Regions from separate parts of the Kitasatospora sp. MMS16-BH015 genome, predicted to be linked through region 3. Evidence: riboswitches for the same ligand, from Rfam matches in the RefSeq annotation. Region 3 holds a riboswitch; each other region holds the start of a gene.
What was found. Region 3 has a riboswitch for cyclic di-AMP ahead of CFP65_RS41410 (glycoside hydrolase family 16 protein). Riboswitches for the same ligand answer to the same signal wherever they lie in the genome.

Region 1 (7,132 bases), 230 kb from region 3:
AGCGATGGCGGTCAGGTAGTCCTCGGTGGTGGCCCCGGGCTCCGCCTCGCCCCGGCCCGGGTCGCGCTCGAAGGCGGTCTGGGCCGCCGCCCGGGCGGCGTGCTCGATGTCGGCGGGGGTGAACCACTCGCTGGCGGCGACCAGCACCGCGAGGTCGACCTCGGGGCGGGCGGCGGCGTAGCGGGACCAGATCGCGGTGCGGGCCGCCGCGTCCGGGGTGCCGATCGGGATCAGGTAGTCGAACCGGCCGGGCCGCAGGAAGGCCGGGTCGAGCGAGCCGATCGCGTTGGTGGCGCAGACCAGCAGCCGCTCCTCCCCCTCCCGGAAGCCGGGGATGAGCTTGAGCAGCTCGTTGGTGACCCCGTGCATGCCGCCGGGCGCCCCGGCGCCGCGCACCGGCGCGATCTCCTCCACCTCGTCGATGAAGACCAGCACCCGCTCCAGCTCGGCGATCCGGGCGAAGGCGGTGCGCAGCGCCGCCGCCAGATTGCCCTCGTCGGCCAGCCGGGAGGGCAGCAGCTCGACGAAGGGCCAGCCGAGCCGGGAGGCCACCGCCCGGGCGAAGGTGGTCTTGCCGGTGCCGGGCGGCCCGAACAGCGCGACCGCGCGGGGCGGCAGCACCCCGTGCCGGGCGGCCCGCTCGGGCTCGGCCAGCGGCCGGACCACCCGGCGCTCGATCAGGCTCTTCTCCGCCGTCATCCCGGCCACCTTCTCCCAGAGGTCGCCGGGCAGCAGCCGCCCGCCGAGCTCGTCGAGCAGGCCGTCGCCCGGTCCGTTCGGCTCGGTCTTCTCGAAGTAGGCCACGGCCGGGCGCCGGGTGTACCCGGCGTTGCGCAGCCCCTCGCCGAGCAGCTCCTCCTCCGGCAGCACGTAGGCGATCCGCCGCACCTTCTGTCCCAGCAGCCGCCGCTCCAGCTCGCGCAGCAGCGCACTGGCCAGGCCCCGGCCGCGCCAGGCCGGGGCGATCGCGATCCGCATCACCCAGGCCCGGTCGCCCGCCAGGTGGGCGAGCGCCGCGCCGATCGGCTCGCCCTGGCTGACGGCCACCACGGCGGGCTGGCGGGAGGTGAGCGCCGAGAGGCACTCGGCGAGCGAGAACACCGACTCCTGCCCGAGGCCGGCCGTGGTGTCGATCAGGTGGACGACGGCCGCGAGGTCGTCCTCGCGGTAGTCGTGGATGAGCCAGTGCACGGGAGCCTCCGGGACGGGTCGGGGTGTGTCCGGCACGCTAGGGCCCGCGCGCCCCGCCCGGCCCGCGCCGGAACGGACAAAGCGGGCCGCCCTTTCCGCCCTCCCGACCCTTGTCTCCCGGCCCGTCTCGGCAGGTGAACGGTGCCTCCCGGTCGCTCTCAGAAGGTGAACGGCAGGCTCCGCACCCGGTGGTCGAAGCTGGAGGCGACCAGCTCGGGCTCCCCGGTGGACCGCAGCTCCGGCAGCCGGGTGTACAGCTCGCCGAGCACCGCCCGCATCTCCTGCCGGGCCAGGTGGGCACCGAGGCAGAAGTGCGGGCCGCCCCCGCCGAAGCCCAGGTGCGGGTTGGGCGAGCGGGTGAGGTCGAACCGGTCCGGGTCGGCGAAGACGGCCGCGTCCCGGTTGGCCGAGCCGAAGAAGAGCACCACCTTCTCGCCCCGGCGCAGCTGCGCGCCCCCGAACTCGCAGTCGGCCGCCACGGTGCGGCGGAACTGGACGATCGGGGTGGCGTACCGGACGATCTCCTCCACCGCGCCGGGGAGCCGCCCGCCCAGGTCGGCGGTGAGCAGCGCGCGCTGCTCGGGGTGGACGGTGAGCAGGTGCAGGCCGTGGGCGAGCGCGTTGCGGGTGGTCTCGACCCCGGCGACCAGCAGCAGGGAGAAGAAGGCGCCGAGCTCGCGGGCGCCGAGCCGGTGCCCCTCCACGTCGGCGGTGACCAGGGCGGAGATCAGGTCCTCGGTGGGCCGGCGGCGGCGTTCGCGGCCGATCGCGGCGATGGTGAGGTACAGCCGGGCCAGCGCGGCCAGCCCGCGCCCCGGCACCCGCAGCCGGGTGCGCCGCACCCCGGTGGGGGCGGTGGCCCGGTCGATCTCGGCCAGGATGGCCCGGCGCGGTGCCTCGGGCACGCCCATCAGGTCGCAGATCACCCGGTACGGCAGCTGGGCGGCGACGGCAGCGACGAAGTCGGTGGGCCGCTGCGCGACCACCTCGTCCACGAGCTGGGCGGCCGTCCGCCGGATGTCGGCCTCGGCCCGGGCTATCAGGCGCGGGGTGAAGGCCCGGGCCACGATCCGGCGCAGCCCGGCGTGGTGCGGGTCGTCCAGGTTGACCATCGAGTCGCCGAACACCATCCGCACCCAGCGCGGCGGTTCGGGGGTGGTGACGCCGGGGCCGCTGAGGAAGAGCGCGGGGTTGCGGCTGGCCCGCACCACGTCGGCGTGCCGGACCAGCGCGTGGAAGCCCTTGCCCGTCCGGGGGTCGGTGCAGCGGACGGGGTGGTCGAGCTCCCGCAGCCGGGCGAAGGCTGCGGCCCTGGCCTCGGCCGGGAGCTGCCAGAACTCCGGCTGGGCGGGGTTCGGCCCCGGCCCGTGAACGGAGTGAGCGTGCTGCGCGGGGACACCCGTGGCGGTCATCGACCCTGTATCGCGTACCGCCTGACGGAATGTCAAATTTCCTTTACTGTGCGTTCGAATGCATTTCTGCGCTCGTCATATCGTCGTTCTCGTCCGATTCCTCGCCGTCCGCGCCGTTCTCCACGGGCACCAGCTCGCGGGCCAGCAGCGTCGCCCCGGCCACCGCGCCGGGCATCAGCAGCACGGTGACCATCGGCACCAGGAAGAGCAGCACCAGCGGCGCACCGAAACCGAGCGCCAGTCCGAGCCGCCCGCGCAGCATCCGCAGCCGCTCGGGCTGCGGCACCCCGCGCCGCTGGAGCGCCACGGCCGTCAGCTCCACGGTCAGGAAGAAGCCCGAGACCCCCACCCCGATCACCGGCACCACCGTCTGCCCGACCACCGGGACGAACCCGCAGGCGAACAGCAGCACCCCGAACCCGCCGGCCCGCAGCAGCACCGCCAGGCTGTCCCTGGTGGCGATCACCAGCTCCCGCCAGAGCGACAGCTCCGGCGCCGCCGGGGCGCCGCCCTCGGTCTCGTCCACCTTCGCGGCCAGCGACTCGTAGAACGGCTGCCCGACCAGCAGCGTCACGGCGGTGAAGGTGACCGCCGCGAGCAGCGCCCCGCCACCGATCAGCGCGGCCGTCACCACCCCGCGCAGCACCCCCTGCCAGGGCGAGCCCCACCCGTCGGCGAACGGCGTCATCCAGCGCACCAACCCGCCCGATTCGACCACCAGGGCGGCCATCGCCACCAGGTACCCGACCATCGTGATCAGCGCCGGGATCATCCCGAATCCCCACCACCGCCCGTGCCGGGCCACCCACTTCTGGCCCTGGAAAAGGAGCCTCATCCCCACCGCAAGATCTCGCATACCGGCAGCCTACGGGCCGCCCGCCGTGAGCAGGCTCACCGCCCGGCCCGGTTTCGACCACCCACCGCGATTCCACCGTCGCATTCCGCCACGAATCTCACTTTGGGCCCTCCCACCTTCACCTCTTGCTTATGTTTCGTGCACGGATGGTGATTCGACGAGCGCTTTCGGTCACCAATTCCGGCAGTTATCCAACCGTCACCTTTGCTTTTGTCCGGTTCGTGGGTTTTGCTTCATCGGACCGCCCGGCCACTGACCGAGCGGGTCCACCGGGTGCAACGCCTAGTCCTGCCGGCACCCGTGGGCACTACCGAGCTCTGTAACGGCAGGAGCGGGGGACCCAGGTCAGTACGCCGTCCGGACACGTCCGGGCGGCTTGGGGTGAAGCCGCATTCCGCGGCCGGGCATCTCCAGCCCGAACCCGACAGCTCACCTCGTCGGCGTCGGAGAGGAACACCCATGTCCGCACGGGGCAAGCACGCACGCCGTCACACCCGCCCGCAGCTGAACAAGGTCGCCATCGCCACCACGCTGGCCGCGACCTTCGCGCTCCCCCTGGTCGGTGTCACCACCGCCTCGGCCCTCGCCGACTCGGGCTCCGGCCACCACTCGTTCACCAGCAGCGTGGACGCCCAGCACGTCGCGCACACCGCGCCCGCCGCCGCCACGAAGACGCTCACCGACCCGGCCAAGGCCGCCGACCCCACCGCGCACCACCTGGTGGACGGCGACTGGCACCCGGTCCACACCGGCAAGCCCGCCGCCCAGGCCGGCCTCGCCGACGTCGCCCAGCGCCTCGGCCTGGACGCCGCCACCCCGGTCGCCACCCACCAGGCCCCGGCCGCCACCCCCGCCGTGGCCCCCGCCGCCGCGCCGGCCCCCGCCCCGGCCGCTGCTCCGGCCCCCGCCGCAGCTCCGGCTCCGGCTCCGGTCACTGCGCCCGCGCCCGCCGCGCCGGACTTCTACGCCCCGCTGGCCGAACCGAGCATCGTCGAGAACTGGGGCGTGCCCGGTCACCTGTGGGCCAGCGGCCACCACACCGGCGTGGACTTCGCGGCCTCCGTCGGCACCAGCCTGCGGGCCGTCGGCGACGGCACCGTGGTGACGGCCGGCTGGGGTGGCGCCTACGGCAACCAGGTGGTCATCCGCCTGGCCGACGGCAAGTACGCCCAGTACGCCCACCTCTCCAAGCTCCAGGTGCACGCCGGCCAGTCCGTCACGGCCGGCCAGCAGCTCGGCCTCTCCGGCGCCACCGGCAACGTGACCGGCCCGCACCTGCACTTCGAGATCCGCACCACCCCGAACTACGGCTCCGACATCGACCCGGTCGCCTACCTGCGGGCCCACTCGGTCAACGTCTGACCTTCGTCCCACCCAGCGGCGCGCGGCGCCCCCCGAGTCCGGGGGGCGCCGCGCGCCGCTGTCGTCCGAGCAGCCTCAGTTGAACCGGTCCGGGTCCGGGCCGGTGCGCAGGCCGCGGTCGGTGGCGGCCACGGCGGCCAGCTCCTCGGGGGTCAGCTCGAAGTCGAACACGTCCAGGTTCTGCGCGATCCGGGCCGGGGTGACCGACTTCGGGATCACGATGGTGCCGAGCTGGAGGTGCCAGCGCAGCACCACCTGGGCCGGGGACTTGCCGGTGCGGGCCGCGATCGCGGTGATCGCCGGGTCGTCCAGCACCGCGCCCTGGGCCAGCGGGCTCCAGGCCTCGGTGGCGATGCCGTGCTCGGCGTGGAAGGCGCGCAGCTCGGCCTGCTGGAGCCCCGGGTGGAGCTCGATCTGGTTGACGGCCGGCACCAGCTCGCTCGCGTCGAGCAGCCGCTCCAGGTGCGCGGGCTGGAAGTTGGAGACGCCCGCCGCCCGGATCCGCCCGTCGGCGGCCAGCCGCTCCAGCGCCCGCCAGGTGTCCAAGTAGAGGTCGCGGGCCGGGGTGGGCCAGTGGATCAGGTAGAGGTCGACGTACTCGAGGCCGAGCCTGGCCAGGCTGGTGTCGAAGGCGCGCAGCGTCGCCTCGTACCCCTGGTCGGCGTTCCAGACCTTCGTGGTCAGGAAGAGCTCCTCGCGCGCCACCCCGGACTCGGCCAGCGCCCGGCCGACCCCGGCCTCGTTGCCGTAGATCGCGGCGGTGTCGATGCTGCGGTAGCCGGTCGCCAGGGCGGTCTTCACGGCGGTGGTGGTCTCCTCGTCGGGGACCTGGAAGACGCCGAAGCCGAGCTGGGGGATCCGGACGCCGTTGTTGAGCTGCACGGTGGGGACGGTGGTCATGATCGGTTCCTTGCCTTGGTGCGGGGGTGGGTTCAGTGGAGGACGGGGCTGGGCGCGGCGGCCGGGGTGGCGCCCGGGACGGTGGTTGTCGTGGCCGGGGCGCGGCGCTCCAGGGCGGCGGACCAGAAGGCCAGCAGCAGGGCGGCGGCGGCCAGCGCGGCGCCGACCCAGTTCGGTGCGGTGTAGCCGAGGCCGGCGGTGATCACCAGGCCGCCGAGCCAGGCGGCCAGCGCGTTGCCGAGGTTGAAGGCGCCGATGTTGACGGCCGAGGCCAGCGTGGGCGCGCCGTGCGCCTGGTCGAGCACCCGCTTCTGCAGCGGCGGCACGGTGGCGAAGCCGAGCGCCCCGACCAGCAGGATGGTGACGGCGGCCGCCACCTTGCTGTGCGCGGTGACGGTGAACAGCCCGAGCACCAGGGCCAGCCCGCCGAGGCTCACGTACAGCATCGGCATCAACCTGCGGTCGGCGTACCGGCCGCCGAGCAGGTTGCCGAGGAACATGCCGACCCCGAACAGCACCAGCAGCCAGGTGACGGCGCCCTCGGAGTAGCCGGCGACGTTGGTCATCATCGGGGCGATGTACGTGATGGCGGCGAACACCCCGCCGAAGCCGAGCACGGTCATCGCCATCGCGAGCAGCACCTGCGGGTTGCGGAAGGCGGTCAGCTCGCGGCGCAGGTGGGCGCCCTCGGGCCGGGGCAGCTCGGGCACCAGCTTGGCGATCCCGAGCAGGCCGACCAGCCCGAGCGCGGCGACCACCGTGAAGGTGGCCCGCCAGCCCACGGCCTGCCCGATGAAGGTGCCGAGCGGCACACCGACGATGTTGGCCACCGTCAGCCCGGTGAACATGGTGGCGATGGCGCCGGCCTTCTTGTCCGGGGCGACCAGCTCGGCCGCCACCACCGACCCGATCCCGAAGAACGCGCCGTGCGCGAGCGAGGCCACGATCCGGCCGCCCAGCATCAGCCCGAAGCTCGGCGCGAGCGCCGACAGCAGGTTGCCGACGGTGAACAGCCCCATCAGCAGCATCAGCACCGTCTTGCGGCTGATCCTGGTGCCGAGCACCGTCATGACCGGCGCGCCGAGGACGACGCCGATCGCGTAGCCGGTGACCAGCAGCCCGGCGGTGGGGATGGACACGCCGTAGTCGGCGGCGATCTGGGGCAGCAGGCCCATGACCACGAACTCGGTGGTGCCGATCCCGAAGGCCCCGATGGCCAGGGCGAGGAGTGCGAGAGGCATGGCGCTACCCTCCGTGCGATTGCCTGTGCGTCTTACGAGCTTCGACAATAGTTGCAGGCGCGCTATATGTGCAAGCGCTGGCATTGCCCGATCGCCGCTTGAGCCTGGGTGCCGGAGGGGACGCCTGGGCCTGGGTGCCGGAGGGGACGCCTGGGCCTGGGTGCCGGAGG
Region 2 (7,132 bases), 2.0 Mb from region 3:
ACCGGCGCGCGAGATCAGCCCCCGAACCGCCGCTGAGTACGGCGATCACCACCACGGCCCCGGCTACTCGCATGGTCTGCTCCTCCTTGAGCGACTCGCTCCGGCCGGACACCGCACTGCCGACCGAAGAGCTATCGGAGGATCGTAGGCACGCCGCGACCCCCCGCAACAGGGAATACCCGCCAGGTGACCAGGCTCACGCCTCCCGGGACCGGATACCTTCGTGACATGCCGGACACGCCCGAAACCAGCCAGCCCGCACTCTTCACCTGGGAGTTCGCCGCCGACCCCTACCCCGCCTACGCCTGGCTGCGCGAGCACGCCCCCGTGCACCGCACCACGCTGCCCAGCGGGGTGGAAGCGTGGCTGGTCACCCGGTACGCGGACGCCAAGCAGGCGCTCGCCGACGCCCGGCTCTCGAAGAACCCGGCGCACCACAGCGAGCAGGCGCACCGCACCGGCCGGGTCGGCATCCCGGGCGAGCGGCAGGCCGACCTGATGACCCACCTGCTGAACATCGACCCGCCGGACCACACCCGGCTGCGCCGACTCGTCTCGAAGGCGTTCACCCCGCGCGGGGTGGCGGCCTTCGAGCCGAGGGTGCGCCAGCTGACCGACCGGCTGATCGACGGCTTCGCCGAGCGCGGCTCGGCCGACCTGATCCACGAGCTGGCCTTCCCGCTGCCGATCTACGCGATCTGCGACCTGCTGGGCGTGCCGGAGGAGGACCAGGACGACCTGCGGGACTGGGCGGGCATGATGATCCGCCACCACGGCGGGCAGCGCGGTGGCGTCGGCCGGGCCGTGAAGAAGATCCGGGCGTACCTGCTGGAGCTGATCCACCGCAAGCGCAACGACCTCGGGGACGACCTGATCTCCGGCCTGATCCGGGCCAGTGACCACGGCGAGCACCTGACGGAGAACGAGGCCGCCGCGATGGCCTTCATCCTGCTCTTCGCCGGCTTCGAGACCACCATCAACCTGATCGGCAACGGCACCTACGCGCTGCTGCGCCACCCCGAGCAGCGCAAGCTGCTGCAGGCCTCGCTGGAGCGCGGCGAGACGGCGCTGCTGGCCACGGCGGTGGAGGAACTGCTGCGCTACGACGGGCCGGTGGAGTTGGCCACCTGGCGGTTCGCGACCACTCCGCTGACCATCGGCGGGGTGGACATCCCGGTGGGCGACCCGGTGCTGGTGGTGCTCGCGGCGGCCGACCGGGATCCGGCCAAGTTCGACCGGCCGGACGTGCTCGACCTGGCCCGGGCCGACAATCCGCACCTCGGTTTCGGCCAGGGCATCCACTACTGCATCGGCGCTCCGCTGGCCCGGCTGGAGGGGCAGTGGGCGTTGCGTTCACTGCTGACGAGACTGCCGGACCTCCAGTTGGCCGCCGAGCCCCAGGAGTTGCGCTGGCGCGGCGGGCTCATCATGCGTGGCCTGCGTGAACTTCCGGTCTCCTTCACCCCGGAGGCCACTCGCGGTGTGTCGTCCGGAGGCTGATCCGGGCGGTCCGAACACGCATCAATCCGGACATAACCCCACGGTTTGTAGGCAATCCATGACTGGCCGTAATTCCGGTGTGATGTCGGCGATATGAGCTTGTGATCTGACGTTCGCTCTGCTTACCCTCCCTGGTGTTCGCAGCTGCGGACCCCGGGGCGCGGGACGCCGAATCCTGCCCGTCGCGCCGCCGGGCACCCGACTTGACCCCGGGCAGGGGCGGAGGAACCAGGTTTGTTGCCGTCCTCCACGGCTTGGGGTGAAGCCGCGTCAGCCGAAACGTTCCGCCAAGGAGCGTCAGGCCCAGCGGCCGGGCCACCTCCCGGTCCGAACCCGACAGCTCACTTCGTAGGCGTGCGGAGAGGGAACTTCATGCTGCTTTCCGGTACCGGTCGTCACCGCCGTCGCACCCAGGCGGAGAAGGCCATCGCCGTGGCGGGCGTCGCGAGCGTCGGCCTGGCCCTGCCGCTGCTGGCCGCCACCGGCGCCCACGCCGCCTCGGTCTCGACCTGGGACAAGGTCGCCGAGTGCGAGAGCGGCGGTGACTGGGGCATCAACACCGGCAACGGCTTCTACGGTGGCCTCCAGTTCACCTCCAGCACCTGGAAGGCCTACGGCGGCGGTCAGTACGCCAATCAGGCCAACCAGGCCAGCAAGGGCCAGCAGATCGCGGTGGCCGAGAAGGTGCTCGCCTCCCAGGGCCCGGGCGCCTGGCCGGTCTGCTCCGTCAAGGCCGGTCTCAGCAAGGGCGGTTCGGCCGCCGACGTGGACACCTCCGGCGGCGGCTCGTCCGCCTCCGGCAGCTCCACCAAGTCCGCCAAGCCCGCCCCGGCGAAGCCCGCCAAGTCGGCCGAGCAGACCGAGGCCACCCCGGGCTTCCCGGGCAAGGCCGGGTACGACGCGTCCAGCGGCAAGTACTGGTACCAGAAGGACGGCGGCTGGTACTGGACCAGCCACCAGGACGTCTACCGGCAGTTCACCGCCCCCGCCCAGCAGCTGAAGCAGCAGCAGGCGGCCAAGGCTCCGGCCGAGACCCCCGCCAAGCCGGCCTCGCCGAGCCGCGGCTACACCGTCCAGGCCGGTGACACCCTGTCCGGCATCGCCCAGAGCCACCAGGTCAACGGTGGTTGGCAGACGCTCTACGGCGCCAACAAGTCCACCGTGGGCGCCGACCCGAACCTGATCATGCCGGGTCAGGTGCTCAACCTCGGCTGATCCGAGCTGCCCCGTGGCCGCCTCCCCGCCAGGTGAACTACTGGCGAGTAGGCGGCCACACGGTGAGACAGGACCAAGGTCAGCGGGGCTGCGGGCCCGGGTGCGGTTAGGCTCTGGGCGTAAGGACTCCGCCATCGTCCCCATAGGAGATGCCTCGTGCCGTCCATTGATGTCGTCGTCGCCCGCGAGATCCTCGACTCCCGCGGCAACCCCACGGTCGAGGTCGAGGTCGGCCTCGACGACGGCAGCACCGGCCGTGCCGCCGTCCCGTCCGGCGCCTCCACCGGAGCCTTCGAGGCCCTGGAGCTGCGCGACGGCGACAAGAACCGCTACTTCGGCAAGGGTGTCGAGAAGGCCGTGCTGGCCGTCATCGAGCAGATCGGCCCGGAGCTGGTCGGCTACGACGCCACCGAGCAGCGCCTGATCGACCAGGCCATGCTCGACCTGGACGCCACCCCGGACAAGTCCTCGCTCGGCGCCAACGCGATCCTCGGCGTCTCGCTCGCCGTGGCGCACGCCGCCTCCGAGGCCAGTGACCTGCCGCTGTTCCGCTACCTCGGCGGCCCCAACGCGCACGTGCTGCCCGTCCCGATGATGAACATCCTCAACGGTGGGTCGCACGCCGACTCCAACGTCGACATCCAGGAGTTCATGATCGCCCCGATCGGCGCGGAGTCCTTCTCCGAGGCCGTCCGCTGGGGCGTCGAGGTCTACCACACGCTCAAGGGCGTGCTGAAGGAGCGCGGCCTCTCCACCGGCCTGGGCGACGAGGGCGGCTTCGCGCCGAACCTCGACTCCAACCGCGAGGCCCTCGACCTCATCACCGAGGCCATCAAGAAGGCCGGTTACACCCCGGGCAAGGACGTCGCGCTGGCCCTGGACGTGGCCGCCTCCGAGTTCCACAAGGACGGCGCCTACCAGTTCGAGGGCAAGGCCCTGTCGGCCGGCGAGCTGATCGACTACTACGCCGACCTGGTCGCCAACTACCCGCTGGTCTCCATCGAGGACCCGCTGAACGAGGAGGACTGGGACGGCTGGAAGGCCATGACCGACCGCCTCGGCGACAAGGTCCAGCTGGTCGGCGACGACCTGTTCGTCACCAACCCGGCCCGCCTGGCCCGCGGCATCGAGAGCGGCACCGCCAACTCGATGCTGGTGAAGGTCAACCAGATCGGTTCGCTGACCGAGACCCTGGACGCCGTCGAGCTGGCCCAGCGCAACGGCTACCGCTGCATGATGTCGCACCGCTCCGGCGAGACCGAGGACGTCACCATCGCCGACCTCGCCGTCGCCACCAACTGCGGCCAGATCAAGACCGGCGCCCCGGCCCGCTCCGAGCGCGTCGCCAAGTACAACCAGCTGCTGCGCATCGAGGAGATCCTCGACGACGCCGCCGAGTACGCGGGTCGCGGCGCCTTCCCGCGCTTCCGCTACGAGGGCTGATCACCCGAGCACGCCTGACCGGTGCCCCGGCGCTCACCCCGTAGGGTGGGGGCCGGGGCACCGGTGCGACTGGAGGAGGGGCGACGAGATGGCCAAGTGGAGGATCCCGGGTCTGGTGGCGCGCCCGCGCTTCACCAGCCGCGCGACCGTGCTGGTGCTCGTGCTCTGCTCCCTGGTCGCGATCCTCGCCTACCCGACCCGGCAGTTCATCGCGCAGCGGTCCCAGATCGCCGCCCAGCGCGCCAAGGCCGAGCAGGCCCGGCAGCAGGTCGACGCGCTGAGCCGCGAGCGGGCCCGCTGGCAGGACCCGGCGTACGTGCGCACCCAGGCCCGGGAGCGGCTGCACTACGCGCTGCCCGGCGAGACCTCCTTCGTCTCGGTCGACCCCACCCCCGCCGCGAAGTCCGGCGCCGCGCCGGCCGCGAAGGCCAAGGCCGCCGCCCAGCCCTGGTACACCAGCGTCTGGGAGTCGGTCGACGAGGCCGACGCCGCCCAGGCCCGCCCCACCCCCGCCCCTGCCCCCCGCTAGAGACAGCTCCCGCCATGACCTCTGAGAACACCGCCCCCGACGTCGCCGACCAGGACGTGGCGGCCATCGCCGCCCAGCTCGGCCGGGTGCCGCGCGGCCTGCGCGGCGTCGCCCACCGCTGCCCCTGCGGCAACCCCGACGTGGTCGAGACCGCGCCCCGGCTGCCCGACGGCACGCCCTTCCCGACGCTCTACTACCTGACCTGCCCCAAGGCCGCCTCGCTGATCGGCACCCTGGAGGCCGACGGCGTGATGAAGGAGCAGACCGCCCGGCTGGCCGAGGACCCGGAGCTGGCCGCCGCGTACCAGAAGGCGCACGAGGACTACATCGCCCGCCGCGACGCCATCGAGGTGCTGGAGGGCTTCCCGAGCGCCGGTGGCATGCCGGACCGGGTGAAGTGCCTGCACGTGCTGGTCGGCCACTCGCTGGCCGCCGGCGAGGGCGTCAACCCGCTCGGCGACGAGGCGATCGGGATGCTGGAGGACTGGTGGGCCAAGGGCCCCTGCGTCAGCCCCGAGGCCGTGGCCGAGCACCTGGCCAAGGTCGAGGCCGACCGGGCCGCGGACACCGACCACGCGGCCGTGATCGCCGCGAAGGAACAGCTGACGGCCGAGCGCGCCGAGAAGAAGCGGCTGGCCGAGGAGGAGGGGCAGTGACCACCACCCGGGTCGCCGCGATCGACTGCGGCACCAACTCGATCCGCCTGCTCGTCGCGGACCTGGACCTCGCCACGGGCACCGTGACGGACCTGGACCGACGGATGGTCATCAACCGGCTGGGCCAGGGGGTCGACAAGACCGGCCGGCTGCACCCGGACGCGCTGGCGCGCACCTTCGAGGCCTGCCGCACCTACGCCCAGGTGATCTCCTCCTACGGTGTCGGCTCGGACCGGATCCGGCTGGTCGCCACCTCCGCCTCGCGGGACGCCGAGAACGCCTCGGAGTTCACCCAGGGGGTCAAGGAGATCCTGGGCGTGGAGCCCGAGGTGGTCAGCGGCGAGGAGGAGGCCCACCTCTCCTTCGTCGGCGCCACCAAGGAGCTCTCCGGCGAGGCCGTCCGCCCGCCCTACCTGGTCTTCGACCTCGGTGGCGGCTCCACCGAGTTCGTCCGGGGCAGCAGCGACGTGGCGGCGGCCCGCTCGGTGGACATCGGCTGTGTCCGGCTGACGGAGCGCCACTTCGGCGGCACCGAGCTGCCCACCCCGGCCCAGGTCGAGGCCGCCCGGGCCGACGTGCGGGCCGCGCTCGACCTGGCGGCCGAGACGGTCGACCTGACCAGCCCGGCCACCCTGGTCGGCCTGGCGGGCACCGTCACCACGGTCGCGGGCATCGCCCTCGACCTTCCCGCGTACGACTCCGAGGCCGTGCACCACTCCCGCATCCCGCTGGCCTCGGTGCGCGCCGTCACCGAGCGCCTGCTGGCCGCCTCGCACGCGGAGCGGGCGGCCATCCCCGTCATGCACCCGGGCCGGGTGGACGTGATCGCGGCGGGCGCCGTGGTGCTGCTGGAGATCATGGAGCGCACCGGCGCGAGCGAGGTCGTGGTGAGCGAGCACGACATCCTCGACGGCATCGCCTGGAGCCTGGTCCAGGCCCGCTGAACCCCGCACGGGCCCGGCCCGCCGCACCCGCACCCCGAGGTGGTTTCGCCCCACTTCGGGGTGCTTTCTGCCCTCGGGGACTCGATCTTGGGAAGAAACTTCGTGAATTTCTTCACATGGAGATCCAGTCTTTCGTCGCACTCTGGTGAGCGCTCCGTCCGATATGCGGCACCGAAGGTGACGTTCCGCCCTCGCCCCTTGGATCGCAGGTGAGGGCCCGGGGCGGGCGGTGGATTCGAAATGTTTCGAGGGAACCGGGGCGGCAGAAGGATCGTTGCTGCTCAGCGTGGGGATGCCTGCCCGAGTGCCCCTGGGGGGCTGTCGGGGGGCTGCCGGGGCGGGGGTGGCACTCCTCCGGCCCCGGTCGTGTGGCCGCGCAGTGTAGCAGAGGGTGTCCAGCGTCATGTGACGGGCCTCACGAAAGTGCGGCCGGACGGTGCTGGATACTTTCCGATATGAGCACCACGGAGCGTCCTCGCATCCTCATTGTCGGCGGTGGTTACGTCGGCCTGTATGCCGCGATGCGCATCCTCAAGAAGATGCGCTACGGCGAAGCGACCGTCACGGTCGTGGACCCGCGGTCGTACATGACGTACCTGCCCTTCCTTCCCGAGGCGGCCGGCGGCAACGTCGCGCCCCGCAACCTCGTCGCGCCCCTGCGCAGCGCCCTCAAGAAGGCGGAGGTGCTCACCGGTGCGGTCACCGGTGTGGACCACGCCCGCAAGGTCGCCACCATCGCGCCCGCGGCCGGCGACCCCTACGAGCTGTCCTTCGACTACCTGGTCGTCGCCACCGGCTCGGTCTCCCGCACCTTCCCGATCCCCGGCCTGGCCGAGCACGGCATC
Region 3 (7,132 bases):
CGGCGGTGGTCAGCCGCTCGGCGGTGCCGTCCTCGGCCGCCAGCTTCGCCGTCGCGGTCAGCCCGGCCTCGGCCACGTCCACGCCGACCACCCGGCCGCCCTCGGCGAGGATCCGGCGCACGGTGGCCTGGCCGATGCCCGAGCCCGCGCCGGTGATCAGTACGCGGCGGCCCTCGAAGCGGTTCATGGTGCTCTCCTGCAGGTTCTGTGCGGCTGGGGCGGATTGCTGCCGCTCCTGCACCGTACGCCTGAATGACACGTCGTGCCACTTCTGCACCGGGCGTCGATCTGACGGTTAGACTGCAGTCGTGCCAGAGACCACCCAGCGCCCCTCCCTGACCGAGCGCCGCAAGGCCGCCACCCAGCAGGAGATCGCGCTCGCGGCCGCGATGCTCTTCGCCGAACACGGCCCCGAGGCGACCACCGCCGAGGACATCGCCCGGGCGGCCGGGATCTCGCTGCGCACCTTCTACCGGTACTTCCGCACCAAGGAGGACGCCGTCGCCCCGCTGCTCTCGGCGGGCGTGCGGGACTGGATCGAGGAACTCGCCGCCGCCCCGGCCGAGTCTGGCCTCACCGAGGCGCTGGAGCAGGCCGCCGGGCGGGCTCTCACCCCGGCCCCCGGCCGCCCGGCCGAGGCGCTGGACTGGGTGCGCGGGCTGCTCCGGGTGATGGCGGACGCCCCCGATCTGCTGGCCGTCTGGCACCGCGTCCACCACGCCTCCGAGCTGGCCCTGATCCCGGTGCTCGCCCCGCGCACCGGCGCCGACCCGCTGGAGGCCCGCCTCGCGGCGGCCGCCGCCAACACCGCCATGCGCGTCGCCCTGGAGACCTGGGCCGCCTCCGAGGCCCCGGCCGCCGAGGCCGCCGCCCTCGCGGCCCGCTGCCTGCGCGAACTCACCGCCGGCCTGAAGCCCTGACCCCGGGGCACGAACCCGCAGTCTTGACCCCGGTCAACGAAGAAGCGCCGCCCATCGACGGCAGGTCGAAGGGCGGCGCTCAGGCGTGCGGGGGTTCAGAGGCTCTCGGGTGTGACCAGGCAGAACGGGTGGCCGACCGGGTCGGCGTAGACCCGGTAGCCGACCGGCTTGTCCGAGCCGTCCAGCAGGGTGGCACCCAGGGCGAGCACCTTCGGCTCGGCCACGTCCAGGTCGGGCACCAGGACATCCAGGTGCAGCTGGGCCGGGTGGGCCGCCTCCGGCCAGCGCGGCGGGTGGTACTCGGGCACCTGCTGGAGCGCGAGCACGGCCCGGCCCGCCGGGTCGGCCAGCACCACGTACTGGCCGGTGTCCACGGTCGGGGCCAGCCCGAGCAGCTCGCGGTAGAACCCGGCCAGCGCGGCCGGGTCGGGGCAGTCGACGGTGACGACGTGCAGTTCTCCGATCATGGGCAGCACTCTGCCCGAACCGGTGATCACCGCACCAGGGCCGCTCCGGGCCCGACGGCCCGTCAGGCCAGCTGCTCCAGCTTGCCGGTGTGCAGCTCGCCGACCCGGCCGCCCTCGCCCTCGTACGTCCAGAACGCGCGCACCGTCATCTCGTTCAGGTCCATCAGGTGGCTCACCGTGATGCCGCCCGCCTCCGTCCAGCTGACGAAGTACAGCTCGGGGCCGACCTGGGCCACGTGCAGCGCCACGTCCTCCCACTGGCCGGCCGACTCGCCGAGGCCCTCCCAGCGGAGCCGGGTGCCGTCGGCGGAGTAGGCGTTGCGGAAGGCCGCGCCGTTGTCGACCTGGAACAGGTAGGTGTGTCCGGCGAAGCCGGGCAGGGGCGCGGTCATCTGCGGGGTGTCTCCGTCTCGGGCGGTGGCGGCCTGCGCCGGTGTGGTCGGACGCAGGCCACCAACTTATCCGAACCGGCGGTGTGAGGTGCGTCGCTTCGCCATCGAACTCCTTGGCCGGGCTCCGACGAGCTGCGTACCTTTCACAGGTCGTCCGCCTCCAGCGGACCCTGCCGCCGGGACGCCGAATCCCACCCACCCGACGGCCGGTACCCGAGCACAGAGAAGAGCGGGCGGGAGCGGGGGAACCAGGTAAGTCGCCGTATCCCCCTGCCCCGCTGCCAGCGGGCGCCGCCGGGCCGGCTAGGGGTGAAGCCGCTCCCACACGCGGCCGGGCTACCCGTGTGCCCGAACCCGACAGCTCACCTCGCAGGCGTTCACAGGGCTGACCACCATGCGCATATCCATCACCCCTGCCCGCTTGGCCGCCGTGGCCGGCACCGCCGCCCTCGTGGCCGTCCCGCTGGCCGGCCAGGCCCAGGCCGCCGTCGGCGTCTCCCCGGACCGGCTGACCCCGACCGCGCTGACGGCGGGCCGGGCCGGCACCGCCTCGCTGACGGTGCACTCCACCTCCTGCTTCACCGCCAAGACCCTCGGCGTCGGCGTCCGCGACGCCGCCGGCCAGAACCTGGACTTCCCCGGCTCCGCCTCGAACGTGCGGATCTGCCCCGGCGGAGTCTCGATCACCACCGGCGCCCGCGCCCTCCCGGCCGGCAGCTACACCGAGTTCGGCTTCTGGCAGGACCTGTCCGGCGGCTGGCACAACCTGCCCGCCCGCACCCTCACCGTGTCGGGCGCCACCGTGGCCCCGACCCCCACGCCCACCCCGACGCCCACCCCGGCTCCCGCGCCCACGCCCACCCCCAGCCCGACCCCCACGCCGTCCACCGGCTCGCCCGTCCCGGGCAAGCAGCTGACCTGGTCGGACGAGTTCAACGGCCCGATCGGCTGGGGCTCGCGCTGGGTCGGCGACAAGACCAGCGCCTACCGCTACGGCAACCACAACCCGGACGACAACAAGCTCGACTGGCTGGCGCCGAACAACGTGAGCGTGGCCGGCGGCGTGGCCACCTTCACCGCCACCCCCTCCAGCCACACCCTGGAGAACGGCAGGCAGGCCTGGGACACCGGCTTCCTCACCACCGAGGGCTCGACCGAGGGCTTCCAGGTGAAGACCGGCGACTACGCCGAGACCCGGGTCAAGCTCTCCGACGGCCTCGGCGCCTGGCCCGCGCTCTGGACCTGGAAGAACGGCAACGGGGAGATCGACTCCTTCGAGTACCACCCCGACAACCCGAACCTGCTGGAGCTCACCAACCACGTGAAGTCCGGCCAGAAGTACTACACCGACGCCAGCGCCATCGCCAAGGACCAGTGGGTCACCGTCGGCACCTACTACGGCGCCAACTCGGTGGACTGGTACGTCAACGGGGTCAAGGTCTTCTCGGACCAGACCGGGGTGGGCGCCGACTGGTCGGCCTACCTCAACCTCAACCTCTCCGTCGGGGCCGGGGAGTACCACCCCGGCCCGTCCGGCTCGGCGCCGCTGACCATGGCCGCCGACTACGTGCGGGTCTACCGCTGACCGTCAGCTCACCCGCAGGGTGAACGGCGTGGTGTTGTTGCCGGGGTGCCGGTCGTCCGCGCTGATCACCCGGACGTGCCCTTGGGTCACCGTGCCCGGGGGCACGCTCGCACCCGCCTCCACCGGGACGAGGGCGGTGGCGGTGCGGCCCTGGGCGAGGCCTGGCCCGAAGGTGCAGCTCACCAGGAGCGGGGTGGTGGTGCAGCCGGCCGGGAAGGTCGGGGGCAGCAGGGTGAACCCGGCCGGCACCTCCACCTCCAGCGTGAACGGGGAGGCCGTGGTGGCCGGCCCGTCGTTGGCGACGAAGGCGTGCACCACCGTCTGCCCGCCGGGGGCCACCGCATCAGGATCGATCCTGACCACTTGGAGGTCGGAGTTCGAGGGCAGCGCCTGCGCCCCCGCAGGGCCGGCGCCGAGCGCCGCCAGGGCCAGCGCCGCCGCTGCCGCCATCGCCAGACGGACCATGCCGTTCACCTTTCACTTCCAGCACCCGATCGACTACCCAGTGTAGCGGCGTAGGCTGGTTCGTGTCCGGTTTTTTCCGTGGACCGGTGGAGGTGGGCGACATGGGCGGACAGGTGTTGAGCGAGGTCAGCGCGGTGGTGCCGAACGACCGCGAGGCCGAACTGGTCACCTCCTACCGGGAGCTGATCGCGGGCCCGCTGCCGGACGGCCTGGTCCGCACCGAGCTGCTGCGCGGCGCGGACGGGGCGTGGCGGATCCAGAGCCTCTGGCGGGACAAGGCGGCGCTGGAGGCCGTTCGGGCGAACCCGAAGCTGGCCGCCGCGCCCAAGCTCTTCCGGGACGTGGGCGCGGAGCCGCAGCTGTCCGTCTACCAGGTGACGGCCACCCAGACCGGCGCCCTGATGATCTCGTAGCCGCCCGGCCCGGCCTCAGGGGGCCAGGACCTGACCGAGTCTGGTCGCGATGTGCCGCATCACGGCGACCAGCCCGGCGCTGCCGGACTGCTCCTCCAGGGCCTGGATCCGGGCCTCCGGGCCGGAGACCGAGAGGGCGGTCGGGGTCGGCGCGCCCGGCACCGCGACGGCGATGCAGCGCACCCCGATCTCCTGCTCCTGGTCGTCCACCACGTACCCGCGCTCGCGGGCCACGGCCAGCTGGGCGAAGAGCGCGTCCGGGTCGGTGACGGTGTAGGGGGTGTGCGACTGGAGCGGCTGGGTGCCGAGCACCGCGCGGGCCTCCTCCTCCGGCAGCTGGGCCAGCAGCGCCTTGCCGACCCCGGTGCAGTGCGGCTGCACCCGGCGGCCGACCTCGGTGAACATCCGCATCGAGCGGCGCGACTGCACCTGCCCGACGTAGACCACCTCGCCGCCCTCCAGCACCGCGAGGTTGGCCGTCTCCCCGGTGGCCTCCATCAGCTCGGCCAGGTACGGCCGGGCCCAACTGCCCAGCAGCCGGCCCGAGGTCTCGCCCAGCCGGATCAGCCGGGGGCCCAGGGTGTACCGCCGGGCGGTGTCCTGGCGGACATACCCCTGCTGCACGAGGGTACGGATCAGACGGTGGATGGTCGGCATCGGCAGGCCCGAGACGGTGGAGAGCTCGCTCAGGGTGGCGACCCCGGCCGAGTCGGCCAGCGCCTCGAGCAGCAGGAAGGCGCGCTCGACGGACTGGACGCCGCCGGTGGCGCGGTCGGTGCCTGGGGTTCCGGAGGTGCTGGACACCGGCGTTCCCTTCACTGTCGGGGGAGGAGTACAGTCCCAGCGATCACTCTCAACAAACCGTTGAAATTCTGTATCGCGGAAACTAGTCTCCACCTTACAGAACAGAACCCGCCAGTAGGTGGGTTCGGATCAAGGAAGTTCCCACCGGAGCTGCCTTCGCTGGCTCGAACCGTCCAAGGAGTGTCCTGCCCATGGCTACAGATCAGGGACCTGACGCCGCTTCCGCCGCTGCGCCGGTCGTCACTGTCGCCGGTCCGCGCGTCCCCCGCGCCGAGGAGGTGCTCACCCCGGAGGCGGTCGCCTTCGTCGTGGGTCTGCACCGCGCCTTCGAAGGCCGCCGGCAGGAGCTCCTGGCCCGACGAAAGACCCGGCGCGCCGAGATCGCGGCCGCCGGCACCCTCGACTTCCTGCCCGAGACCGCCGCCGTGCGGGCCGGCGACTGGAAGGTGGCCGAGGCGCCGCGCGCTCTGCAGGACCGCCGGGTGGAGATCACCGGCCCCACCGACCGCAAGATGGTCATCAACGCGCTCAACTCCGGCGCCAAGGTCTGGCTCGCCGACTTCGAGGACGCCACCGCCCCCACCTGGGAGAACGTGGTCAGTGGCCAGGTCAACCTGATCGACGCCTACGAGGGCCGGATCGACTTCACCACCTCGGCCGGCAAGTCGTACGTGTTGAAGCCGGCCGCCGAGCTGGCCACCGTGGTGGTCCGCCCCCGCGGCTGGCACCTGGACGAGAACCACCTGCTGGTCGACGGCGTCCCGGTGGCCGGCGCCTTCTTCGACTTCGGCCTCTACTTCTTCCACAACGCCGCCCGGCTGCTCGCCCGCGGCGCCGATGACCCGAACTCGGGCCCGTACTTCTACCTCCCGAAGACCGAGAGCCACCTCGAGGCGCGCCTCTGGAACGAGGTCTTCACCCACGCCCAGGCCGCCCTCGGCATCCCGCACGGCACCATCCGGGCCACCGTGCTGATCGAGACCATCACCGCCGCCTTCGAGATGGACGAGATCCTCTACGAGCTGCGCGACCACGCCGCCGGCCTCAACGCCGGCCGCTGGGACTACCTCTTCTCGATCGTCAAGAACTTCCGCGACGCCGGTGAGGCCTTCATCCTCCCGGACCGCAACAGCGTCACCATGGCCGCGCCGTTCATGGCCGCCTACACCCGCCTGCTCGTGCAGACCTGCCACAGGCGCGGCGCCCACGCGATCGGCGGCATGGCCGCCTTCATCCCGTCCCGGCGCGACGCGGAGATCAACGCCGTCGCCTTCGAGAAGGTGCGCACCGACAAGGACCGCGAGGCCGGCAACGGCTTCGACGGCTCCTGGGTCGCCCACCCTGACCTCGTCCCGGTCGCCCGCGCCTGCTTCGACGCCGTGCTGGGAGAGCGCCCGAACCAGAAGGACAACCCGGGCCCGACCACACCCGTCACCCCGGCCGAGCTGCTCGACATCGCGGGCGCGGGCGGCAGCTGCACCCAGGCCGGCCTGCACAACGCCGTCCAGGTGGGCGTCCGCTACATCGAGGCCTGGCTGCGCGGCCTGGGCGCCGTCGGCATCTTCAACATGATGGAGGACGCCGCCACCGCCGAGATCTCGCGCTCGCAGATCTGGCAGTGGATCCACAACGGCGTGGTGCTCGCCGACACCGGCGAGAAGGCCACCGCCGAGCTGGTCCGTCGGCTGGTGGCCGAGGAACTCGCCGCTCTGCGGGCCGAGTTGGGTGCCGAAGCATACGCCGGTGGGCGCTGGGCCGAGGCCGCCAAGCTGTTCGAGCAGGTCTCGCTCGCGGAGGACTTCGCGGACTTCCTGACGCTGCCCGCGCTCGCCCTCCTGGGCTGACACCCAACCTATCCGTCCGGCCCGCGATCGCCGTCTGCCGTCCTGGAGCACTGGCGGCGGCGATTGCTCCGGTCCGTACGTCGCGGCCGAGCGGGTCCGCCCGCTCGGCCGCACCCCTTCCCCCCCTCTGGAGCACTCCCTGATGACCCGTATCTTCTTCAACGGCCAGGCCATGGTCGGCGGCCCGTTCCACGCCTCCGTCGCCGACGCCCTGATCGGCCCGGTCACCACCGCCCCCGGCT
Region 4 (7,132 bases), 2.5 Mb from region 3:
ACTGGCCGGGTCGACCAGGGTGTACCGCTCGTGCGCCCAGTCCGGCAGCCCGTGCGAGGCCGCGAGCCGCAGCATCCCGTCCCCGTCCACCAGGTACAGCGCCGACCCCTCCCCGGTGATCCAGGCCGGCCCCTCCGCCAGGATCGTCCCCAGCAACTCCGCCGCACTGTTGCACCGCAACAGCAGCCGCACGCACCGCATCGCCGTCCGAGGCGAGGGCCCGCCCGCCCCGTCCTCCGGCGGCAGCCATGGCGAGGACAGATCCATGCAACGATCCTAAGTTCGTGTGAGGCACCCGGCACGGGACGACAACCACCACCAGGGGCGCGGGGCCCCTCTCGATTCACTGCGTGCGCGGCCCACCCTGCACTCCGCCGCTGTCTTGCGCCCATGCCCTGGTCGCACTCTCCGTTGACGGTGCAACTGGCTCCCCGCGCGAGATGGCACCTTCGCCCCTCCCGATCTCGCGCAGTTCCCCGCGCCCCTGAAAACCCCTGCTCAGCTGCCCGCCCCGAGCCGTCGGACCACGACCACCGTCCGGTCGTCCGCCACGTCCGGCGCCACCCGCCGCAGCAACTCCGCCGCCGAGTCGGCCGCCCCGGCCCGGAGCAGCGGCGCCGCCGCACCGAGCAGGCGCCCGATCCCCTCGTCGATGTCCTCCCCGGGCACCTCCACCAGCCCGTCGCTGTAGAGCAGGAGTGCATCCCCGTGGTCCAGCTGACCGCCCGCCGCCGGGAAGGAGGCGCCGGGCAGGATGCCCAGGGCGGGGCCGCCCGCCTCGCGGAGCTGCCAGCTGCCGCCGAGGGCGCGGTGGTAGTGGGCGGCCGGGGGGTGGCCGGCGTGGAAGAGGCGGTACTCGCCGCTGGAGGGCCGCAGGGCCAGGTGGACGGCGGTGGCGAACTCGTCCTCCCAGTCCAGGCGGCAGAGGTAGTCGTTGGCCCGGGGGAGGAAGGATTCGGCGGGCACCGAGCCGAGCAGCATGGCCAGGGCGCCGGAGAGGTGCATCGACCGCGCGGCGGCCCGGCTGCCCTTGCCGGAGACGTCCACCAGGACGACCTCCAGGAGGTCGCGGTCGGCCCGGTGCGAGGCGAGCAGGAAGTCGCCGGAGAAGAAGGCGCCGCTGACGGGGGCCAGGGCCCGGTCGAAGCGCCAGTCGAGGAGCTGTTCGGGGAGCCGGCCGAGTGCCCGGGTCCGTTCGGAGAGTTCGACCAGCATCGAGTCGCCCCGGGTGCCGCGCAGGCCCAGCCGGGTGCGGTAGCGCGAGGTGAGCAGCACCAGGCCGGCGGTGGCGATGACCACGGCGGCGGAGCCGGGCCGCAGCCCGTACGGGGTGCGCAGGAAGATGTCCAGCATCAGCCCGACCGTCACCGGTACGAGCAGCGCGAGCTGCCGCCGGGTGTGCAGCACGAAGCCCCCGCAGATCAGCGGGAAGACCAGCATCGAGGGCGGGCAGTAGTCGGGCCAGCGGATCGCCAGCCAGGTCAGCAGGCCGGCCACGGCCGTGAGCACACCGACGGCCTCGCGTTCGGCCCGGGTCTCCCCGTCGAGCAGTCGGCTCAGCCACCGGCCGAGCGACCCCCGCCGCAACCCCTCCCGCACCTGCCGAGCCACCGTCGTGACTGCGGGCACCGCAACCTCCGCCAGCGCTCGGTCTCATCGGGACAATCCGCTCAATCTATCCCGAATCACCCCGCGCCCTGCGGAAGCGAGGCACCGGCGCCAGTGCCGGCACCGGCCCTACTGGCCGTCGCACTCCCCGTACGCCTGCACGGGAGCGGCCGCCACCGGCCGCAGCCGCCAGACCGAACGGGCTATCTCGACCGCCCGCCGCACCGCGCTGCCCACCCCGTCGCCACCGGCCGCCGGGACGAGTGCCGCGGGCACCGGCGAGGCCGTGCGCTGGCCGGGGACGAGGGCCGTGGTGGTCTGCGCGGTCTGCGTCATGGTGCCCACATCCTTGGAGTGATCCGCTCTTGCCCCGAACCATATGGCTACCCAGGCTCCGCACAGTCTCCCGGGTGTCCGGCGACGAATTGGTAAAGGAAACCGCGCGAATCCGTACCAGTCCATACCGGCCGAATCACCATCAGTTCCCCCGCGAACGGATCCTCAGTGCGCCTCGGCCGGGGCTGGGGCTTCGGCCGGTGGCCAGCTCCGCAGACCCTCCGTCAGCACCCGGGTCAGCCGCTCCCGGGTCACCGCGAGGTCCGCCGCCAGCTGGAAGGCCCCACCGGCCGTCAGGGCCGCGAAGCCGTGCGCCACCGAGCGGACCGTCCGGGCGGCGTGCACCGCCTCCTCGCCGGCCAGGCCGTAGCCGCGCAGCACCGCGATGATCACGCCGACCAGCCGGGCGGCGGCCTCGCGGAGCTCGGCGTCGTCCTGCGGGGCCTGCGGCAGCGCGCCGTACCGGTACGGGTGGCGCTCGGCGTAGTCGAGGTAGGCGTCGAGCAGGGCGGCCACCGCCACGTCCCGGCTGCGGCCGAGCACGGCCTCGCCGAGGGCGGTGGCCAGTTCGGTGGTGACCCGGACGGCGACCAGGCGGCGCAGCTCGGGCAGGCCGCCCGGTACGTGCTTGTACAGCGAAGGGGTGGCGACCCCGGCCTTGGCGGCCACGGCGGCCAGGGTCAGGGCCTCGGCGCCCTGGACGTCGACCAGGTCGATCGCGTGGTCGACCACGGCCTGCGGGGTGAGTCCGGCGCGCGGCATCAGGCGGCCTTCACGGCTGCGGCCTCGGCGGCGGCCACCTCGGCCAGGAAGGGCAGCAGCGCGGCGGCGGTGGCCTGCGGGTCCTCGGCCATCGGGTAGTGGCCGGCACCGGGGATCAGCACCTGGCGGGCGTTCAGCGCCTCGGCCTGCCGCTGGGCGACGGCGGCGGGGGAGGGGAAGTCGGGGTCCTGCTCGCCCATGACCACCAGGGCCGGGCACTCGACGGCCGCGCTCCAGCCGACCGGCGCGGAGTCGCCGAACACGTAGCCCCGGGTGGCGGTGGCCCGGCCGGGGGTGCGCAGGCTGGCCACCAGGCCGGCCGCGTAGGCGTCCAGGTCGGCGGGCTTGGCCTGGCCGAAGGCGGTCTTGCGCAGGTAGAGGCCCCAGAGGCTCGGGAAGCGGAGCACCGCGTGGCCGAGCGCCTTGACCATCCCGCGCTGGAGGGCGTTCGGCGACAGGTTCTCGATGAAGCCGTCGATCAGCGCGATGCCGGCCACCCGCTCGGGCGCCAGCCCGGCGGCCTTGACCACCGAGGCGGCGGTGTAGGAGCTGCCGACCAGGGTGGCCCGCTCGATCCCGAGGTGGCTCAGCAGGGCGAGCGCGTCCTCGGCGATCGCGGCGGGGGAGTAGTCCGCCCACTCGATCGAGGACTCGCCGAACCCGCGCAGGTCCATGGCGACCACCCGGTGCCCGGCGGCCAGCAGCAGCGGCCGCAGGTGCCGGTAGGCGTGCCGGGAGTCGAGCATGCCCGGCAGCAGCAGGACGGCGCTGCCGGTGCCCTCGTCGTCGAAGGCGATCCGCCCGCCGGGCAGCTCCAGGTACCGGGTGGCGGTGGTGGCGGTGGCGTTCATGGTGCTCCCCCTCGGGATCGGTGCGTTGTTCCCTGTAGCCATAAAGCTAAGGCTAATAGCCTTAGCCGTCAAGCGACTGGGATACGGTCGGCGCACCCGCACCACCTGAACCATCTGCACCAGAGGGGCCACCCGATGCCGTTCATCAACGTCAAGCAGCTCTCCGGCCGGACCGACGAGCAGAACGCGGAGATCACCCGCGAACTCACCGCCGCCTACGCCCGGATCACCGGGGTCTCGCCGGAGAACATCTGGGTGGCCATCGAGGAGATCCCGGCCACCCACTGGTCCTCGGGCGGTGTCACCTACGCGGCCAAGCGGGCCGCGGAGGCGCAGCAGTAGGGGCGGTGCTCACGGGGCGTCCACCCGGAACGGGTCGTGCTCGGCGAGCAGCTTGTCGAGCCTGGCCTGGTCGACCCGGGTGACGATCGCGCCGTCCTCCTGGCGGTCGCGGATCACCTTGGCCAGCGTGAAGGCCGAGGTGATCTCGTAGAGCAGGCCGACGGCGAGGAAGCCCCGCACCCAGGCGCTGACGGGCAGGTAGGCGATCCCGATCGCCAGGGCCGCCGAGGCGAGCCCGAAGGAGAGGATCGCCTGGATGTAGTAGGCGTTGGTGGTCCGGCCGGGCACTGGTGTGTTCATGACTCCAGGGTCGCCAACTCCCGTACTCGGCACATGAGTACGCGTACTCAACCGCAGCGCCCGGGAGTTGCCGGTCGACCGTCTCAAATCACCACGTATGCACCCGGATCGGACCTGACATCGTCCACAGGTCTGGACCGAGATGCCGAGCGGCTTGGAATCAGGGGCCACTCGGATTAACGTTTGATAACGCAGCGCGGTCGGCAACGCCGTACCCGAAACGGCACCGTGCGCCGTCGCCTAATCCATGGGCCCGCCCTCACCGGTGGGCCCGGGAGCCGGGGAACCACGTTCCACTGGGGTGAATCAGCCGGGCCCCCGCCCGGCCGTAGGAGACCTTCCTGCTCCGAACCCGTCAGCTAACCCGGTAGGCGCGAAGGAAGGAAAGGAGCGCGCCTCCCTTGGCGTCGACGCACTCCCCCGCAGGCCCGGCCACCCAGCTGCTGGACGGCCCCACCGTGCTGCCGCCCCTCGGAGACGAGGTGGCCAGGCATCGGATGCCCCGCCAGGCCCGTACCGGCGGCCCGCTGCTCGGCGTCACCGCGATGGCCGCCTCGCTCGGCGCCACCGGTTTCGCCGCGGCCGGCCCGGCCGCCGCCGCGCCGCTCCCCGCCGCCCCGGTGACCACCCCCGACGCGGCCACCGAGGACTCCACCGAGCTCACCCTCTCGGCCGACCCGGGCCTGGCCCTCGCCGCCCGGATCCAGCAGCAGGCCGACGGCCAGCGCACCGCCGCGGAGGAGACCGCCCGGGTGGTTGCCGCCCAGGAGGCCGAGGCCAAGCGGGCCGCCCAGCAGGCCGAGGCCCGGGCCGAGACCGAGCGCACCGCCGTGACCCTCCCGGTCGCCGGCTACACCCTCACCGCCCACTACGGTCAGGCCGGTTCCTACTGGTCGCACCTGCACACCGGCCTCGACTTCGCCGCCCCGACCGGCACCCCGGCCGTGGCCGTCGCCGCGGGCACCGTCACCTCGGCGGGCTGGGCCGGCGCCTACGGCTACCGGGTCGTCCTGACCCTCCCCGACGGCACCGAGCTCTGGTACTGCCACCTCTCCGCCATCACCACCACCGCCGGCCCCGTCACCCCGGGCACCCAGCTCGGCCGGGTCGGCGCCACCGGCAATGTCACCGGCCCCCACCTCCACCTGGAGGTCCGTCCGGCCGCCGGTGCCCCGATCGACCCGCTGCCCTGGCTCCACGCCCGCGGCCTCCAGCCCTGACTCCAGGGGCCCGACCCCAGGGGCCCGACCCCGAGCCCGACCCCAGGGGCTCGGGGAACTGCGAGGGCATCCGAAGGGGCGTGCACTCCTTGACGCCCCACCCGGCTCACCGCTCGCCCCCTCCGACTACTCCGTCTCCTGCTCCTGCTCCTGCTCCTGCTCCTGCTCCGCCGCCTCCTGCGCGGCCAGGTACGCGTCGATCTCCTCCGGGCCCGGCTCGGGGGCCAGTTCGGGGTACTCCAGCAGCAGCTCGGGCAGCCCCGGCACCGTCCACTCGCCGCACAGCCGCAGCGCCTCCCGCACCACCGCCGCCTCGAACTCGGCGTAGTCCCCGGACAGTTCGTCCGGCATCGGCAGGCCGAGCGCGTTCAGCCCGGCCAGGTTGCGGTAGCTGCGCCGCATCAGCCACTGCTCCAGCAGCGCCCGCGCGCCGTCGGTGGCCATGCCCACCGAGATCACCCGGGTCGGCCCCCAGCCGCCGTCCCCGCCGACCCAGTCCAGCACACCGAGCCCGTCCGGCCCGCCGCCCTCCTCCAGCGCCCCGAACGCGGCCAGCCGCTCCGTCTCGGGCAGCTCCCGGAAGGCGTCCAGCCAGGCCCGCACGGCGGCCGGATCGGCGGTGTCCACCCCGTCCGCCCGCAGCAGCAGGGTGTAGAGCCGGGGCCAGGTCACCAGGTGCGGCTGCCGCAGCAGCCCGCAGAGCAGCTCGCCCTGCCATTCGGCCTCCTCGTGCAGCCGCTCCCACCGCTTCGCGTTGAGCCGCCGGGCCGCCCGCTGGTGGTCGATCAGCAGCCGCACCGCCGCCCCGTACGCCTCCGGCTGCTCGGCCGGCTGCACGTACAGGTACATCCGCTCGTACAGCAGCTGCTCCACCACCGGCGAGGTCAGCTCGGGGAAGCCGTCGTGCAGCTGGGCATCACCGAACTCCAGCAGGGTCAGCACCGTCCGGACGGCCTCCTCCGGTACGGGCGGCAGGCCGGCTTCGGCGGCCCAGGCCAGTAGATCGGCGGTGCGGGGGTGCGGGGTGAGCTGGAGGTCTTCGACGTTCACCCTCGGTACGGTAGCCGCTGGGCCCACCACTCGGCGGTATCGTCGGGAGCCATGCAGCCCGAACCCACCCCGGCGCAGCCCCCGCACCCCGCCCCGGCCGAGCCCGCTCCGCTCCCTGAGCCCGGTCCGCTCCTTGAGCCCGCTCCGCTTCCTGAGCCCGCTCCGGCCGCTCCGGCCGTCCCGCTCACGCCGGTGCGGCTCACCGGGCCCCGGTTGGCGATCCGCGAGTTCCACCACACGCCCGAGGACGTGGACGCCCTGCACGCCGTCTTCGGCGATCCGGAGACGGCCCGCTACCTCCCCTTCGAGCCGCGCGACCGCGAGACCTGCGCCGACCAGATCTCCCTCTACCTGGACGAGGCCGAGGCCGAACCCCGCACGGTCTACCGCCTCGCCGTCACCCTGCTGGCCGAGGGCGAGCCCGAGTACGCGGTACCGATCGGCAACCTCGCCCTCGGTCTGGAGGGCGACCGGGCCGCCTTCCTCGGCTACGCGCTGCGCCGCGACACCTGGGGGCGCGGCTACGCCGGCGAGATCACCGCCCTGGCCTGCGACTTCGCCTTCGGCCCGCTCGGCCTGCACCGCCTCTGGGCCCGGGTCGACCCGGACAACACCGCCTCCTCCCGCGTCCTCACCCGGGCCGGCTTCCAGCTGGAGGGCCGG

Region 1: another riboswitch for cyclic di-AMP. It lies ahead of CFP65_RS42225 (M23 family metallopeptidase); the one in region 3 lies ahead of CFP65_RS41410 (glycoside hydrolase family 16 protein).
Region 2: another riboswitch for cyclic di-AMP. It lies ahead of CFP65_RS42180 (transglycosylase family protein); the one in region 3 lies ahead of CFP65_RS41410 (glycoside hydrolase family 16 protein).
Region 4: another riboswitch for cyclic di-AMP. It lies ahead of CFP65_RS21525 (M23 family metallopeptidase); the one in region 3 lies ahead of CFP65_RS41410 (glycoside hydrolase family 16 protein).

What each region holds. Positions count from the first base shown of each region.
Region 1 covers NZ_CP025394.1:7,181,757-7,188,888, reverse strand. The annotation lists gene CFP65_RS30635 (ATP-binding protein) at 1-1,191, opposite strand, end outside; gene CFP65_RS30630 (cytochrome P450) at 1,350-2,603, opposite strand; gene CFP65_RS30625 (EI24 domain-containing protein) at 2,647-3,459, opposite strand; cyclic di-AMP (ydaO/yuaA leader) riboswitch at 3,758-3,915, shown strand; gene CFP65_RS42225 (M23 family metallopeptidase) at 3,919-4,821, shown strand; gene CFP65_RS30615 (aldo/keto reductase) at 4,897-5,721, opposite strand; gene CFP65_RS30610 (MFS transporter) at 5,754-6,962, opposite strand.
Region 2 covers NZ_CP025394.1:5,418,707-5,425,838, forward strand. The annotation lists gene CFP65_RS23470 (SDR family NAD(P)-dependent oxidoreductase) at 1-73, opposite strand, end outside; gene CFP65_RS23475 (cytochrome P450) at 229-1,500, shown strand; cyclic di-AMP (ydaO/yuaA leader) riboswitch at 1,690-1,871, shown strand; gene CFP65_RS42180 (transglycosylase family protein) at 1,873-2,715, shown strand; gene eno (phosphopyruvate hydratase) at 2,872-4,158, shown strand; gene CFP65_RS23490 (septum formation initiator family protein) at 4,247-4,687, shown strand; gene CFP65_RS23495 (DUF501 domain-containing protein) at 4,702-5,343, shown strand; gene CFP65_RS23500 (Ppx/GppA phosphatase family protein) at 5,340-6,287, shown strand; gene CFP65_RS23505 (NAD(P)/FAD-dependent oxidoreductase) at 6,743-7,132, shown strand, end outside.
Region 3 covers NZ_CP025394.1:7,413,048-7,420,179, forward strand. The annotation lists gene CFP65_RS31715 (SDR family NAD(P)-dependent oxidoreductase) at 1-187, opposite strand, end outside; gene CFP65_RS31720 (TetR/AcrR family transcriptional regulator) at 309-920, shown strand; gene CFP65_RS31725 (VOC family protein) at 1,016-1,387, opposite strand; gene CFP65_RS31730 (adenylate cyclase) at 1,450-1,779, opposite strand; cyclic di-AMP (ydaO/yuaA leader) riboswitch at 2,028-2,171, shown strand; gene CFP65_RS41410 (glycoside hydrolase family 16 protein) at 2,174-3,364, shown strand; gene CFP65_RS31740 (hypothetical protein) at 3,368-3,829, opposite strand; gene CFP65_RS31745 (hypothetical protein) at 3,931-4,242, shown strand; gene CFP65_RS31750 (IclR family transcriptional regulator) at 4,258-5,046, opposite strand; gene aceB (malate synthase A) at 5,238-6,890, shown strand; gene CFP65_RS31760 (gamma-glutamylcyclotransferase) at 7,033-7,132, shown strand, end outside.
Region 4 covers NZ_CP025394.1:4,957,563-4,964,694, forward strand. The annotation lists gene CFP65_RS21490 (SpoIIE family protein phosphatase) at 1-267, opposite strand, end outside; gene CFP65_RS21495 (PP2C family protein-serine/threonine phosphatase) at 499-1,629, opposite strand; gene CFP65_RS21500 (hypothetical protein) at 1,738-1,944, opposite strand; gene CFP65_RS21505 (TetR/AcrR family transcriptional regulator) at 2,110-2,706, opposite strand; gene CFP65_RS21510 (alpha/beta fold hydrolase) at 2,706-3,557, opposite strand; gene CFP65_RS21515 (4-oxalocrotonate tautomerase family protein) at 3,693-3,899, shown strand; gene CFP65_RS21520 (YiaA/YiaB family inner membrane protein) at 3,909-4,199, opposite strand; cyclic di-AMP (ydaO/yuaA leader) riboswitch at 4,427-4,587, shown strand; gene CFP65_RS21525 (M23 family metallopeptidase) at 4,601-5,419, shown strand; gene CFP65_RS21530 (hypothetical protein) at 5,546-6,469, opposite strand; gene CFP65_RS21535 (GNAT family N-acetyltransferase) at 6,521-7,132, shown strand, end outside.